3 linked regions of the Modestobacter italicus genome follow. The protein of the gene in region 2 binds, or shares a complex with, the protein of the main gene of each other region. Links are inferred from orthologs where the notes say so. Each region holds a gene or a part of one and is shown on either strand. Other genes may lie near its edges. The genes, in order: rplL, MODMU_RS25500 and rplA.

Region 1 (2,953 bases), 440 kb from region 2 along the record:
ACTGGAAGTGCTCGCGGATGCGGTCCTCGGTCCAGCCGAGGGCCTTGAGCAGGACGCTGACCGGCTGGCGGCGCTTGCGGTCGATCCGGACGCCGACGGTGTCGCGCTTGTCGACGTCGAACTCCAGCCACGCACCGCGGCTGGGGATGACCTTGGCGCTGTAGACGTCCTTGTCCGACGTCTTGTCCAGGGTCTTGTCGAAGTAGACGCCCGGGCTGCGGACCAGCTGGGAGACGACCACGCGCTCGGTCCCGTTGATGACGAACGTGCCCTTGCTCGTCATGATCGGGAAGTCGCCCATGAACACCGTCTGGCTCTTGATCTCGCCGGTGGTGTTGTTCATGAACTCGGCGGTGACGAACAGCGGCGCCGCGTAGGTCATGTCCTTGTCCTTGCACTCCTCGAGGGACGCCTTGACGTCCTCGAAGCGCGGGTTGGAGAAGGACAGCGACATGGAGCCGCTGAAGTCCTCGATCGGGGAGATCTCCTCGAGGATCTCGGCCAGACCGCCGACCGCGTCGGCCTGCTCCTCGGGGGCGAGGGTGGCCTTCCACTGCGGGCTGCCGACCAGCCAGTCGAACGAGGCCGTCTGGAGGGCGAGCAGGTCCGGGACCTCGAGCGGCTCGCGGATCTTGGCGAACGAGACGCGGAGCGGGGCGCCGGGGATCTTCTGCTGGTCGGTACCGCCGGTGCGGGGACCGGGCTGGACGTCGACCGGGGTGGTGCTGCTATCAGTGGTGGTGGTGCTGGTGGGGCGAGAGCCTGCCAAGATGCGTCCTTCCAAGGACCTCACGACGTGCGGGCGGGTGCTTTTCGTCCTGGGTCGTCGTCGGTATCGGCGAGGCTGACCGCGGATGCCGATCCCGCCAGAGGCGTCAACACGAGGTGGCCCGGAGCCGTTCCCGGGCACCCCTGGTGACCCGTGTCGGCGGGTTGGCAGTCAGAGGGCAGCGCAACAGGAGACCCTACCCCTGCTACGCGCCGCTGTCCACGTCGGCTGCCGGGTCGGCCGGTGCCCCACCCCGAGGGGTGGCCGGCGCCACCGGTGCCAGGGCGGGGCGACGCCTCCGCGAGGAGGGCCGGGCCGCCCGCGGAGCGGGGAGCGAGGTCGGTCGCAGCAGATGATGCCAGTGCCTCCCCGGTACGGACAGCCACGGCGCGCGAGTGTCTTCGAGCGGGGCCCCCGGCACGCAGCAGGGGCCGCCCTCCGGGAGGAGGACGGCCCCTGCTGGGAACGCGGGGTGGTGCGGTGCCCGGCTCAGCGAGCCGGGCGGGCCCCGGCGGTCGAGACCGCCGGGCGGGGGGTCACTTGACGGTGACGGTGGCGCCGGCGCCCTCGAGAGAGGCCTTGGCCTTCTCGGCGGCGTCCTTGGCGACCTTCTCCAGGACGGGCTTGGGCGCGTTGTCGACCAGGTCCTTGGCCTCCTTGAGGCCGAGCGAGGTCAGCGTGCGCACCTCCTTGATGACCTGGATCTTCTTGTCGCCGGCAGCCTCGAGGATGACGTCGAACTCGTCCTGCTCGGCGGCGGCCTCGGGGGCAGCGCCACCGCCGACGGGGCCGGCGGCCGCGACGGCGACGGGGGCAGCGGCGGTGACGTCGAAGGTCTCCTCGAACTGCTTCACGAAGTCGGACAGCTCCAGGAGGGTCATCTCCTTGAAGGCGTCGAGCAGTTCGTCGGAAGAGAGCTTGGCCATGGTGTCTCCTTGAAGGGGGTCAGTCGGTGCTGGCCGCGGAGTCCGCGGCAGCATCGGTGGTGTCGGGGGTGGTGTCAGCAGCAGCGGTGTCGTCGGCGGCGGGAGCGGAGGCGCCCTCGGCGGACTCCTTCTTCTCCTGCAGCGCGGCGGCCAGCCGGGCGACCTGCGACAGCGGGGCCTGGAACAGCCCGGCGGCCTTGGTGAGGTTGCCCTTCATCGCGCCGGCCAGCTTGGCCAGCAGGACCTCACGGGGCTCGACGTCGGCGAGGCGCGAGACCTCGGCTGCGTCGACCGTGCGGCCCTCGACCACGCCACCCTTGATGACGAGCAGGGGGTTGGCGCGGCTGAAGTCGCGGATGGCCTTCGCGGCCTCGACCGGGTCGCCCTCGATGAAGGCGATCGCGGTGGGGCCGGTGAGCAGCGGAGCCAGGTCGGTGTGGCCGACCGAGTCCGCGGCCCGCTTCGTCAGGGTGTTCTTGACGACGGCGTAGCTGCTGCCCGCACCGAGGGAACGGCGCAGCTGGGTCAGCTGCGCCACGGTCAGCCCGCGGTACTCGGTGAGCACGGCCGCGCTGGAGTTGTTGAACCGCTCGGTGATCTCCTCGATCACCGCGGCCTTCGCCTGCGTGGGCATGGGCCTCCTCTCGTCTGTCGGGCGACCGCCGGCGGCGTGCGCCTGCCGCGATCGAGGGCCCGGAGACGAGGAACGCCCCGGCGCAGTGCGCACGGGGCGAGGGACGGGCCGGGCCTGGGGCGAGCCCGAGCCGCGACGCGTTCGTCGTACCGTCCACCTGCGCGGGTCGTCCGGACATCCGGACCTTCGATCGCACGCGGACGTGCGACGACCATGCGGTCTTGGGGGGAACGCCGACAAGAGTACGCCATCCGGGAGCGCGCCCGCCAACGCCCCCGGGACGACGGACGGCGCCGCCCCCGGAGGGGCGACGCCGTCAACGTCACAGGGCTTCGCCCGGCCTCGTCCAGAGGCTCACCCCGAGCGTGCGAGGGGTGAGGAGGACGAGGTGTTTCTTCAGACGGAGGGCTCGTCCACCAGCAGGTTGCGGGTGCGGTTCGGGTCGACCGGGATGCCCGGGCCCATGGTGGTCGAGACGGTGACCTTCTTGACGTAGCGGCCCTTGGCGGCCGACGGCTTGGCGCGGAGCACCTCGTCGAGCGCGGCGGCGTAGTTCTCCACCAGCTTGGCCTCGTCGAAGGAGGTCTTGCCGATCACCAGGTGCAGGTTGGCCTGCTTGTCGAC
Region 2 (5,683 bases):
CAGCTGGTGACGGCGAGGGCGACGGCCAGCAGGGTGGCGCCGCGGAGGGCGAGGCGGGAGGGCATGCGGGGCTCCAGGTCAGGGGTGGGGGTCAGGCGGCGGCGGAGAGCGCGGTCAGGTAGTCGTCCAGGTCCCAGGTCATCGACAGCACCGTGGGCGGGGAGACGGCGGCGATGAGCTCGTCGCCGACGAGGGTGGCGTGGTGCCCGGCGGCGACCGCCGGGATGGTCGCGGTGTACGGCTGCGCCGCGAAGGCGTCGGCCTCGGCCTGGCTGGAGGCGTAGCTGAGCAGGATGTCGCTGTCCAGCTCTGCCGCCCGCTCGTAGCTCAGCGTGGAGTAGAAGGTCGAGTCCCCGGTCGACAGCGCGGTCACGCTCGGGGCCACGGTCAGGCCCAGGTCGGTGAGGAACTCGACCCGGGGGTCGGCGGCCGCGTAGACGTAGAGGGTCGGCGGCACGTCCCACACCGCGGCGACGCTCCGGCCCTGCAGCTCGGGGTGCTCGGCGGCCGCCTCGGCGACCGCCTGCTCGGTGTCGGCGACGAGCTGCTCGGCGTCCTCGGCCCGGCCCAGCGCCCGGCCCACCGTGGTGACGACCTCGCGCCACGGCGTCGTCCAGGCCTCGCCCGGGTAGGCGACCGTCGGGGCCAGCGCCGACAGCTTCTCGTAGTCCTCCTGCGTGATGCCGGAGTAGTTGGCCAGGACGACGTCGGGGTCGGCGGCCGCGATCGCCTCGAAGGGCACCTCCTCGGTGTCGGGGAGGACGGTCGGCGTCTCGGCGCCCAGCGCGTCGAGCTCCTCGGCGATCCACGGCAGCACGCCCTCGGCGTCCCCGCCGTAGGCCTGGAACGGGATGGCGACCGGGACGACGCCCAGCGCGAGGGCGGCGTCGGTGCTGCCGAAGCCCCAGGTCACCACCCGCTGCGGCTCCTCGGCGATCGTCGTCTCCCCGAACGCGTGCTCCAGCGTGACCGGGAAGGCCGCCGAGGAGCTGCTCGGCGCGGCTGCGGTGGCCTCCTCCGCCCCGGAGCTGCAGCCGGTCAGGACGAGTGCGGCCGCGAGCAGGGCGGTGCCGGCCAGGGTGGTGCGGTGGTGCACGGAGGACTCCTCGGGTCGGTCAGGTGAGGCTCACCTAACCAGCCGGGGATCACGAACGGGTCACCGGGCGTCGTCCGGCCGGCGTGCGTGGCGCTGGTGCGACCCGATCGTTGGTTGTAGCTTCCACCGACCAGGCACGGGGCCACCCGGTCGAGACGGGGAACGGACGACGTCGATGCAGGTCGTGATCGCAGGGGGCGGCGTGGCCGGGCTGACCGCAGCCCTGGCCCTGGCCCGCCAGGGGCACCGGGTGCAGGTCGTCGACCGGGACGACTCACCCCGGCCGGCGGACGTGGCCGGCGCGGCCGCGTGGCCGCGGCGCGGGGTGGCGCAGTTCCAGCAGCCGCACGCCTTCCTGGCCCGGCTGTTCCACGAGCTGGAGCGCGGGCTCCCCGACGTGCTGGACAGCCTGCGGGCGATCGGCGTGCCGCAGGTCGAGCTGGTCGACGGCCTGCGGGCGATGTGGTGCCGGCGCAGCACGCTGGAGTGGGTGCTGCGCGGCACGGCCGAGGCCGAGCCGGGCGTGGCGATGGTCTACGCCGCGGTCCGCGAGGTGCGGGTCGACGGCGGTGCGGTCACCGGGGTGGAGCTGGCCGACGGGCGGGTGCTGCCCGCCGACCTGGTGGTCGACGCCACCGGGCGCCGCGGACGGGTGTCCCGCCCCTGGCTGCAGGAGGTCGTCGACTCCCCGGCCGACGAGGTCTACACCTCGCGCCGCTACCGCCTCCGGCCCGGCGCCTCCTTCGGGCCGGTGAACCGCGGGGTCATCTCCGTGGCCGAGGGCGACGGCTACACGCTGCTGGTGTTCCCGCACGACGCGGACGTGTTCACCGTCTGCTTCACCCGGCTGCCCGACGACCCCGGGCTGACCGGGCTGCGCGAGACCGCGGCGTTCGAGGCGGCCACCCGGCTGGTCCCGCTGGCCGCCACCTGGACCGACGCCGACCGGGCCGAACCGGTCTCGGACGTGGTGGTCATGGGCGGGCTGCGCAACACCTTCCGGGAGCTGGCCGGGTCGGCCCCGCTCGGGTTGCAGCCGCTCGCCGACGCCGTGTGCACGACCAACCCGCACTTCGGCCGGGGCACCTCGCTCGCCGTCTCCCACGCGCTCCGCCTCGCCGGCGCGGTCGCCGCCGCGCCGGCCGACGCCCGCTCCTGGCGCGCGGAGCTGGACGCCTGGAGCCGGGGGGAGCTGCGGGCCTGGTTCGACGACGCGCGGCGCACCGACGAGGCGCGCGCCGCGATGTGGCGCGCGGTGCGCGACGGCGGGGGCCCGGCGGTCGGCAGGCCGCCCGCCGGTCCGGAGGTCCCGCACCTGCTGGTGCTGGCGGCCGCCGGTGCCGACCGCACGGTCGGCCGGGCGGTGCTGCGGCACATGCACCTGGTGGACCCGCCCGAGGCACTGGCGGAGGTGCGCCCCCGGGTGGCCGACCTGCTGGCCGCGGGGTGGCTGCCGGGACGGCCGGTGCCCGGGGCGGCGGCGAGCGCCCCGCCCGGGACGCCGAGCGGTGCCCCGGGCGCGCCGGCCGCACCACCGCGCCGCGAGCTCGTCGAGGCGCTGCGGCCCGAGCTGGGGTCGGTGGCCAGCACCGCGTAGCGGGAGGCCGTGACGGCGGCGACGAGCCGCGGGCCGGGAACAACCGCGGCGTCGGTTTGTTGTCCGTACCGACGCGATCAGCCCGCCCCAACGGGGGCGGACGTCCCGCGCAGACCGAGAGGACCAGCCATGCGCAACGGCATCCACCCCGAGTACCGCACCGTCGTCTTCCAGGACACCTCGACGGGTGCGACGTTCCGGACCCGTTCGACGGTGCAGACGAGCCGGACGATCGAGCTCGACGGCGAGACCCTGCCGGTGGTCCCGGTCGAGATCAGCGCGTCGTCCCACCCGTTCTGGACCGGCAACCAGCGCGTGCTGGACACCGCCGGCCGGGTCGAGAAGTTCAACCAGCGCTACGGCGCGCGGAACCGCACCCGCAGCTGACCCCGCGGCACTCCCCGACGACGCCGCCGGCAGGTCCTCCCCGGACCGGCCGGCGGCGTCGTCGTGCGTCCGGGGCCGACCGCGCGGTTAGGGTCTCGGCCCGGGAGCGGGGACGGACCCGCCGGTGAGGACGGAGCACGCGATGGCGCACCAGGTGACCGGGGAGCCGGCTGCCTCCACGGCACGCGTGGCGGTGGAGACCAACGGCATCAACGTGATCTCCGAGTCCGAGCGCAAGGGCACGCCCCGCCAGCTGTTCTGGCCCTGGTTCGGCGCGAACGTCAGCGTGCTCGGCCTGGCCTACGGCGCCTTCACGCTCGGCTTCGGCATCTCCTTCTGGCAGGCGGTCGTGGCCGGCGTCGTCGGCATCGTGGTCAGCTTCCTGCTCTGCGGGTTCATCGCCATCGCCGGCAAGCGCGGCTCGGCCCCCACCCTGGTGCTCAGCCGGGCGGCCTTCGGCGTCACCGGCGGCAAGGTCCCCGCCGTCCTGGCCTGGGTGCTCACGGTCGGCTGGGAGACCGTGCTCACCTCGTTGGCCACGCTGGCCACCGCGACCGTCTTCACCGAGCTGGGCTGGGGCGGCGGCACGGCCACCCAGGTCGTCGCGCTGCTGGTGGTCGCCGGGCTGGTCGTCGTCGGCGGGGTGCTCGGCTTCGACCTGATCATGCGCATGCAGGCGGTCATCACCGTGGTCACCGGCGTGCTGACCGTCGTCTACCTGGTCCTGGTGGCCGACGAGATCGACTGGGGCACCGTCAGCGGGCTGCCGTCGGGCTCCACCCAGGCGTTCATCGGTGCGCTCGTCTTCGTGATGACCGGCTACGGCTTCGGCTGGGTGAACGCCGCCGCGGACTACTCCCGCTACCTGCCGCGCTCGGCCTCGACCCGCGGCGTCGTCGGCTGGACGACGTTCGGCTCGGCGCTGGCGCCGGTCGTGCTGCTGGTGGTCGGTCTGCTGCTGGCGGGCTCCTCGGCCGACCTGGCCACCGCCATCGGCGCGGACCCGATCGGTGCGCTGGCCACCCTGCTGCCCACCTGGTTCCTCGTCCCGTTCGCGCTGGTCGCCGTCCTGGGCCTGGTCGGCGGGGCGCTGCTGGACATCTACTCCTCCGGCCTGGCGCTGCTGGCGGCGGGCGTGCGGATCCCCCGGCCGGTCGCCGCCTCGATCGACGGCGTGCTGATGGTGCTCGGCGCCATCTGGGTCGTCTTCCTCGCCGAGGGCGACTTCTTCGTGCAGTTCCAGGGCTTCCTGATCACCCTCGGCGTCCCGGTCGCCGCCTGGTGCGGGATCGTGCTGGCCGACCTGCTGCTGCGCCACCGCGACTACGCCGAGGCCGACCTCTACGACCCCCGCGGCCGGTACGGCGCCGTCCCGCCGGTGCCGCTGGCGCTGCTCGTGCTCGGCACGGTGCTCGGCTGGGGCCTGGTCACCAACGGCTACGCCAGCTGGCTGACCTGGCAGGGCTACCTGCTCGAGCCCCTCGGCCTGGGCGGCAAGGACGGGACCTGGGCCTTCGCCAACCTGGGCGTGCTGGTCGCCCTCGTCGTCGGGTTCGCCGGCACGCTGCTGCTCCGCCGCGGCGCGGTGCGCCGGCAGGAGGCGCTGGCACCGCAGGAGGCGAGGTGACCGACGGCGTGCTCGTCGTGGTCGACGTGCAGCACGTCTTCGCCGACGCCGGCTCCCCGTGGGGTGCGCCCCGGTTCGCGGAGGTGCACCCGGCCATCCGCCGGCTGACCGCCGCCTTCCCCGGCCGCGTGGTGCACACCCGGTTCGTCGCCCCGGCCGAGCCCACCGGCGCGTGGGTGCCCTACTACGAGCAGTTCCCCTTCGCGCTGCAGCCCCCCGACGCAGCGCTGTACGCCCTGGTCGACGACCCCGGCGGCGCCCCGGTGCTGGACGCGCCCACCTTCGGCAAGTGGGGCCCCGAGCTCGCCGCGCTCGTCGGCGACGGGCCGGTGCTGCTGGCCGGCGTGTCGACCGACTGCTGCGTGCTCTCCACCGCGCTGCCGGCCGCGGACGCCGGGGTGCCGGTGCAGGTGGTCACCGACGCCTGCGCCGGGGCCAGCGACGCCGACCACGGCCGGGCGCTCGCGGCGATGGCCCTCTACGCCCCGCTGATCACCCTCACCACGACCGACGCGGTGCTCGCCGGGCGATGACGGTCCCCGCGCCGCCCCCGGACCGGCTGCCCGACGGGTTCGCCGTCCGGCTGGCACCGGGGACCCAGCGCCGGGACGGCGGGACGACGCTGCTCGGCGGGTCCCCGTTCCGGATGCTGCGGCTCGCGCCCGCCGCCCGGACCCTGCTGGACGGCGACCGGCTCGAGGTGACCGACGCCCGCACCGCGGCGCTGGCCGCGCGGCTGCTGGACACCGGCGTCGCCGACCCCGACCTGCCGCCGGCGCCGCTCCCCGCGGTGACCGTCGTCGTCCCGGTCCGGGACCGCACCGACGGGCTGGCCCGGCTGCTGGCCGCCCTCCGCGCCGACCCGGGGACGGCGGGTTGCCCCGTGGTCGTGGTCGACGACGGTTCCGCGGAACCGTCCGAGGTCGCCGCGGTGGCGGCCGGCGCCCGGCTGCTCCGCCACGAGGAGGCCCGCGGC
Region 3 (5,876 bases), 440 kb from region 2 along the record:
GCGGCGGTGACGTCGAAGGTCTCCTCGAACTGCTTCACGAAGTCGGACAGCTCCAGGAGGGTCATCTCCTTGAAGGCGTCGAGCAGTTCGTCGGAAGAGAGCTTGGCCATGGTGTCTCCTTGAAGGGGGTCAGTCGGTGCTGGCCGCGGAGTCCGCGGCAGCATCGGTGGTGTCGGGGGTGGTGTCAGCAGCAGCGGTGTCGTCGGCGGCGGGAGCGGAGGCGCCCTCGGCGGACTCCTTCTTCTCCTGCAGCGCGGCGGCCAGCCGGGCGACCTGCGACAGCGGGGCCTGGAACAGCCCGGCGGCCTTGGTGAGGTTGCCCTTCATCGCGCCGGCCAGCTTGGCCAGCAGGACCTCACGGGGCTCGACGTCGGCGAGGCGCGAGACCTCGGCTGCGTCGACCGTGCGGCCCTCGACCACGCCACCCTTGATGACGAGCAGGGGGTTGGCGCGGCTGAAGTCGCGGATGGCCTTCGCGGCCTCGACCGGGTCGCCCTCGATGAAGGCGATCGCGGTGGGGCCGGTGAGCAGCGGAGCCAGGTCGGTGTGGCCGACCGAGTCCGCGGCCCGCTTCGTCAGGGTGTTCTTGACGACGGCGTAGCTGCTGCCCGCACCGAGGGAACGGCGCAGCTGGGTCAGCTGCGCCACGGTCAGCCCGCGGTACTCGGTGAGCACGGCCGCGCTGGAGTTGTTGAACCGCTCGGTGATCTCCTCGATCACCGCGGCCTTCGCCTGCGTGGGCATGGGCCTCCTCTCGTCTGTCGGGCGACCGCCGGCGGCGTGCGCCTGCCGCGATCGAGGGCCCGGAGACGAGGAACGCCCCGGCGCAGTGCGCACGGGGCGAGGGACGGGCCGGGCCTGGGGCGAGCCCGAGCCGCGACGCGTTCGTCGTACCGTCCACCTGCGCGGGTCGTCCGGACATCCGGACCTTCGATCGCACGCGGACGTGCGACGACCATGCGGTCTTGGGGGGAACGCCGACAAGAGTACGCCATCCGGGAGCGCGCCCGCCAACGCCCCCGGGACGACGGACGGCGCCGCCCCCGGAGGGGCGACGCCGTCAACGTCACAGGGCTTCGCCCGGCCTCGTCCAGAGGCTCACCCCGAGCGTGCGAGGGGTGAGGAGGACGAGGTGTTTCTTCAGACGGAGGGCTCGTCCACCAGCAGGTTGCGGGTGCGGTTCGGGTCGACCGGGATGCCCGGGCCCATGGTGGTCGAGACGGTGACCTTCTTGACGTAGCGGCCCTTGGCGGCCGACGGCTTGGCGCGGAGCACCTCGTCGAGCGCGGCGGCGTAGTTCTCCACCAGCTTGGCCTCGTCGAAGGAGGTCTTGCCGATCACCAGGTGCAGGTTGGCCTGCTTGTCGACGCGGAAGTTGATCTTCCCGCCCTTGATGTCGTTGACGGCCTTGGTGACGTCGGGGGTCACGGTGCCGGTCTTCGGGTTCGGCATCAGGCCGCGGGGGCCGAGGATGCGGGCGATCCGGCCGACCTTGGCCATCTGGTCCGGCGTCGCGATGGCGGCGTCGAAGTCGAGGAAGCCGCCCTGGATCCGCTCGATCAGGTCGTCGGAGCCCACGACGTCGGCGCCGGCGGCCTCGGCCTGGGCGGCCTTGTCGCCGGTGGCGAAGACGATGACGCGGGCGGTCTTGCCGGTGCCGTGCGGCAGGTTGACCGTGCCGCGGACCATCTGGTCGGCCTTGCGGGGGTCGACCCCGAGGCGGATCGCGACCTCGACGGTGGCGTCGTACTTCGTGGTCGAGGTCTGCTTGGCGAGGCCGGCGGCCTGCAGCGGGCTGTAGAGCGTGCTGTCGTCGACGAGCTCGGCGACCTTGCGGTAGTTCTTGCCGTGCTTGGCCATGGTGGTGCTCCTTCCCCCGGAACGGGGTCGTGTGGTGAACGGGCCTGGCCGGCCCTCCCACAGTGAAAGGACCTCGTTCTCCTCACCCCTCGCGAGCTCGGGGCGAGCCTCGGAACGAGGCCGTTGACTAGCGGACCGTGATGCCCATCGACCGGGCGGTGCCGGCGATGATCTTCTCGGCCTGCTCGAGGTCGTTGGCGTTGAGGTCGGCCATCTTGGTCTGGGCGATCTCGCGGACCTGGTCACGGGTGACCGTGGCGACCTTGGTCTTGTGCGGCTCGCCCGATCCCTTGTCCACCCCGGCGGCCTTGAGCAGCATGCGCGCTGCCGGCGGCGTCTTGGTGACGAAGGTGAACGACCGGTCCTCGAAGACCGAGATCTCGACCGGGATGACGTTGCCGCGCTGCGACTCGGTCGCAGCGTTGTAGGCCTTGCAGAACTCCATGATGTTCACGCCGTGCTGACCGAGGGCCGGGCCGACGGGCGGCGCGGGGGTGGCCGCACCGGCGTTGATCTGGAGCTTGATGACCGCGGTCAACCGCTTCCTGGGGGGCATGACTTCCTTCTTCTCTGCTGATCAGGGGAGTGCAGGCGCACTCAGGTCAGATCTTCGAGACCTGGGTGAACGACAGCTCGACCGGCGTCTCGCGGCCGAAGATGGAGACGAGGACCTGGAGCTTCTGCTGCTCGGGGTTGATCTCGTTGATGGTGGCCGGCAGCGTCGCGAACGGACCGTCCATGACGGTGACGGACTCGCCGACCTCGAACTCGACGACCGCGGTCGAGGAGGCGGCAGGTGCGGCCTCGGCAGCCGCGGCGGGCTTCTCGGTGACCGCGGGCACCAGCAGGTTGACGACCTCGTCGATGCTCAGCGGGGAGGGCTTGGAGGTGGCGCCCACGAAGCCGGTGACGCCGGGGGTGTTGCGCACCGCGCCCCAGGACTCGTCGTTGAGGTCCATCCGGACGAGCAGGTACCCGGGCAGCTTCTTGCGGTTGACCTGGGTCCGCTTGCCGTTCTTGATCTCGGTGACCTCCTCGGTGGGCACCTCGATCTGGAAGATGTAGTCCTCCATGTCCAGCGACGTGATCCGGGACTCGAGGTTGGTCTTCACCTTGTTCTCGTAGCCCGCGTAGGAGTGGATCACGTACCAGTCGCCGAACTGGCTGCGCAGCGTCGAGCGGAGCGCCTCGGCCGGGTCCTCGTCGTGCTCGGCGGCGGCCTCGAGGGTCTCGGTGACCAGCGGGTCGTGGTCGGGGGCCGGCTCGGCGAGCGGGTCGGCGACCAGTGCGTCGTCGACGGAGCCACGGCTGCTGCCGGCGTTGCCCGAGACGGGCGCGTCGCCCATCGGGTTGTCCGCGGTCAGGTCCGTGGTCTCGAGGGAGCCCTCGGCGGCACCGGTCTCGCGGACACCGGTCTCGACGTCGACCGTCCCGGCCAGGGCAGCGGCGTCGTCGAGGTCGGTGCCCTCGACCGCGCTGTCGGTCTCGAAGGGCTCGCGGGGGTCCGTCACTGGGTCTCTTCCTTGTCGGGTGTGGTGCAGGCCAGGGTGTGCGGGTCAGCCGAAGACGGCGAGCACACCTTGGGCGAAGAGGATGTCGAGGCCGGCGACGAGCGCCACCATGACCGCGACGAAGACGATCACCACGGTGGTGTAGGTGATCAGCTCCTTGCGGCCGGGCCAGATGACCTTGCGGAGCTCGGCGACGACCTCGCGGAGGAACCGGCCGATGCTGCGCTTGTCGCGCAGCTCGGCGGCGCGGGCCCGCTCGGCGTCGGCCCGGGACCGGGTGCCGTCGCCGGCGCGGGTGGCACCGGTGGAGCGGCCGGCCGGACGGCTGGAGGTGCTGCGCTGCCGGCGCCGGGTGGGCGTGGCGACGACCTTGTCCTCGTCGGACTCGGCCTCGTCGGCGAGCTCGGCCTCGGCGGCCTCGAGCTCGGCGGCGTCCTCGACCCCGGGGGTCTCGGCGTCGATCTGCTCGGCGGTCAGCTCGTCGTCGGCGCGGGCGCCGTCGGTCGGCTCGCCGTCCTTCTCCTCGCTCACAGCGCCTCGCTCCTCGGTCGTCGGTCAGGTGGTGGCAGGGGTGACAGGACTTGAACCTGCAGCCTGCGGTTTTGGAGACCGCTGCTCTGCCAATTGAGCTACACCCCTAGGGGACGCCGGGCCGCGTCACGGCGCGACCGAGCTCCTCGAGAGGAGCCCCGGGGCACGCCGGTGGCGGGGTCCCACTGGCCCCAGGTCGTCGAGTGTACGGGACCGCCGGCACCGACGGCCAACACGGCAGGTGGGCACCCTCCCGCGGGGTGCGGGACGGCACCGGGACGACCTCGCTGGTCTGACACGATCCCCGCCATGACCACCGCTCCCGTGCCCGACCCCGCGGTCCCGGTCCCGCCCCCGGTCCGGCCGGCCGAGCGCCGGGTCTCCCGGCGGGTCGCTGCGATCACCCCGTCGGCGACGCTGGCCGTCGACGCCCGCGCCAAGGCGCTGCGCGCCGCCGGAACCCCGGTGATCGGCTTCGCCGCAGGTGAGCCCGACTTCCCCTCGCCGCCGCACGTGGTCGCCGCCGCGGTGGCCGCGGCCCAGGACCCGGCCAACCACCGGTACTCCCCGGCGGGCGGGCTGCCCGCGCTCAAGGAGGCGATCGTCGCCAAGACGCTGCGCGACTCCGGCCTGCAGGCCCGCCCGGCCGACGTGCTGGTCACCAACGGCGGCAAGCAGGCGGTGCAGGAGGCGCTGGCCACGATGCTCGACCCCGGCGACGAGGTGCTGCTGCCGACCCCGTACTGGACCACCTACCCCGAGGCGATCCGGCTGGCCGGCGGCGTGCCGGTGCCCGTGGTCGCCGACGAGGCCAGCGGCTACCTGGTGTCGGTGGGCCAGCTGGAGGCCGCCCGCACGGCGCGCACCCGGCTGCTGCTGTTCTGCTCCCCGGCCAACCCGACCGGGGCGGTGCACCCGCCGGAGGAGGTCACCGAGATCGGGCGCTGGGCCCTGGACGCCGGGCTGTGGGTGCTCACCGACGAGATCTACGAGCACCTGGTCTACGGCGGGGCCACCGCACCGTCGATGCCGGCGCTGGTGCCCGAGCTGCAGTCCCGCTGCGTCGTCGTCAACGGCGTCGCCAAGACCTACGCCATGACCGGCTGGCGGGTGGGCTGGCTGCTCGGCCCCGCCGACGTGGTCGCGGCCGCCACCGCGCTGCAGTCGCACTCCACCTCGAACGTCGCGAACGTCTCGCAGCTGGCCGCCGTCGCGGCGCTGACCGGTGACCAGTCCGCCGTCGCGACGATGCGCGCCGCCTTCGACCGCCGCCGGCAGACGATGGTCGCCATGCTCCGCGAGATCCCGGGGGTCGCCTGCCCCGAACCGCAGGGCGCCTTCTACGCCTACCCGTCGGTGAAGGCGCTGCTCGGCCGGCCGATAGCCGGGCGCACCGTGCACACCAGCGTCGAGCTCGCCGAGCTGCTGCTGGAGGAGGCCCAGGTCGCCGTCGTCGCCGGGGAGGCGTTCGGGACCCCCGGCTACCTGCGGCTGTCCTACTCCCTCGGCGACGACGACCTGGTCGAGGGCGTCTCCCGGATGCAGCGGCTGCTCGGCTCCGCCGGCTGAGCCGCAGCCGTCAGCCGGGCAGGTCTTCGGGGTCGAGCGCCCCGGCCTGCTGCAGCACGGCCAGGGCGGCCGGCAGGTCGGCCAGCGCCGTCCCGACGTCGGCCGGGGTGGCGGTGGTCCAGGCCTGCGCGTCGACGTAGCAGCGCAGGGCTGCGTCGAAGGCCTCGGGGCCGGCCTGCCGGCGCGCGGTGAGCAGCGCGGCGGCGCCCTTGCCGTAGACCGCCGTCACGTACCGGCGGTCGTCGGGGAAAGAGGCCATCGAGCCGCCGACGTCGCCGTCGGTGGCCAGCAGCCGGCTCACCTGGTCCGGGGGCGGGTCGCCGGTGACCGACTCGGCGTAGCTGGCGAACGCCTCGTCCAGCCACGGGTCGCGGAACTGCGAGTCACCGACCATCCCGTAGAACC

The links.
Region 1: MODMU_RS25500 (region 2) and rplL share a complex: the UniProt entries of both Escherichia coli proteins name them as parts of the 50S ribosomal subunit. The link is inferred for Modestobacter italicus from one-to-one orthologs.
Region 3: MODMU_RS25500 (region 2) and rplA share a complex: the UniProt entries of both Escherichia coli proteins name them as parts of the 50S ribosomal subunit. The link is inferred for Modestobacter italicus from one-to-one orthologs.

The regions. Positions count from the first base shown.
Region 1 is NC_017955.1:4,922,719-4,925,671, forward strand. It holds rplL (50S ribosomal protein L7/L12), read right to left. Parts: upstream 1,696-2,953; coding sequence 1,306-1,695; downstream 1-1,305. Other genes in the region: rpoB (DNA-directed RNA polymerase subunit beta), read right to left, coding at 1-769; rplJ (50S ribosomal protein L10), read right to left, coding at 1,715-2,329; rplA (50S ribosomal protein L1), read right to left, coding at 2,726-2,953. UniProt on the Escherichia coli protein: The binding site for several of the GTPase factors involved in protein synthesis (IF-2, EF-Tu, EF-G and RF3). Is thus essential for accurate translation.
Region 2 is NC_017955.1:5,358,675-5,364,357, reverse strand. The notes cover bases 1,788-4,451. They hold MODMU_RS25500 (type B 50S ribosomal protein L31), read left to right. Parts: upstream 1,788-2,822; coding sequence 2,823-3,080; downstream 3,081-4,451. Other genes in these bases: MODMU_RS25495 (purine-cytosine permease family protein), read left to right, coding at 3,205-4,451; MODMU_RS25505 (FAD-dependent oxidoreductase), read left to right, coding at 1,788-2,693. Also shown: MODMU_RS25515 (iron-siderophore ABC transporter substrate-binding protein), read right to left, coding at 1-65; MODMU_RS25510 (iron-siderophore ABC transporter substrate-binding protein), read right to left, coding at 92-1,096; more of MODMU_RS25505, read left to right, coding at 1,272-1,787; more of MODMU_RS25495, read left to right, coding at 4,452-4,707; MODMU_RS25490 (cysteine hydrolase family protein), read left to right, coding at 4,704-5,240; mycofactocin biosynthesis glycosyltransferase MftF, read left to right, coding at 5,237-5,683.
Region 3 is NC_017955.1:4,924,304-4,930,179, forward strand. Bases 1-2,857 are described here. They hold rplA (50S ribosomal protein L1), read right to left. Parts: upstream 1,861-2,857; coding sequence 1,141-1,860; downstream 1-1,140. Other genes in these bases: rplL (50S ribosomal protein L7/L12), read right to left, coding at 1-110; rplJ (50S ribosomal protein L10), read right to left, coding at 130-744; rplK (50S ribosomal protein L11), read right to left, coding at 1,988-2,416; nusG (transcription termination/antitermination protein NusG), read right to left, coding at 2,463-2,857. Outside these bases: more of nusG, read right to left, coding at 2,858-3,371; preprotein translocase subunit SecE, read right to left, coding at 3,417-3,902; MODMU_RS23390 (pyridoxal phosphate-dependent aminotransferase), read left to right, coding at 4,212-5,471; MODMU_RS23395 (gluzincin family metallopeptidase), read right to left, coding at 5,482-5,876. UniProt on the Escherichia coli protein: One of the primary rRNA binding proteins, it binds very close to the 3'-end of the 23S rRNA. Forms part of the L1 stalk. It is often not seen in high-resolution crystal structures, but can be seen in cryo_EM and 3D reconstruction models.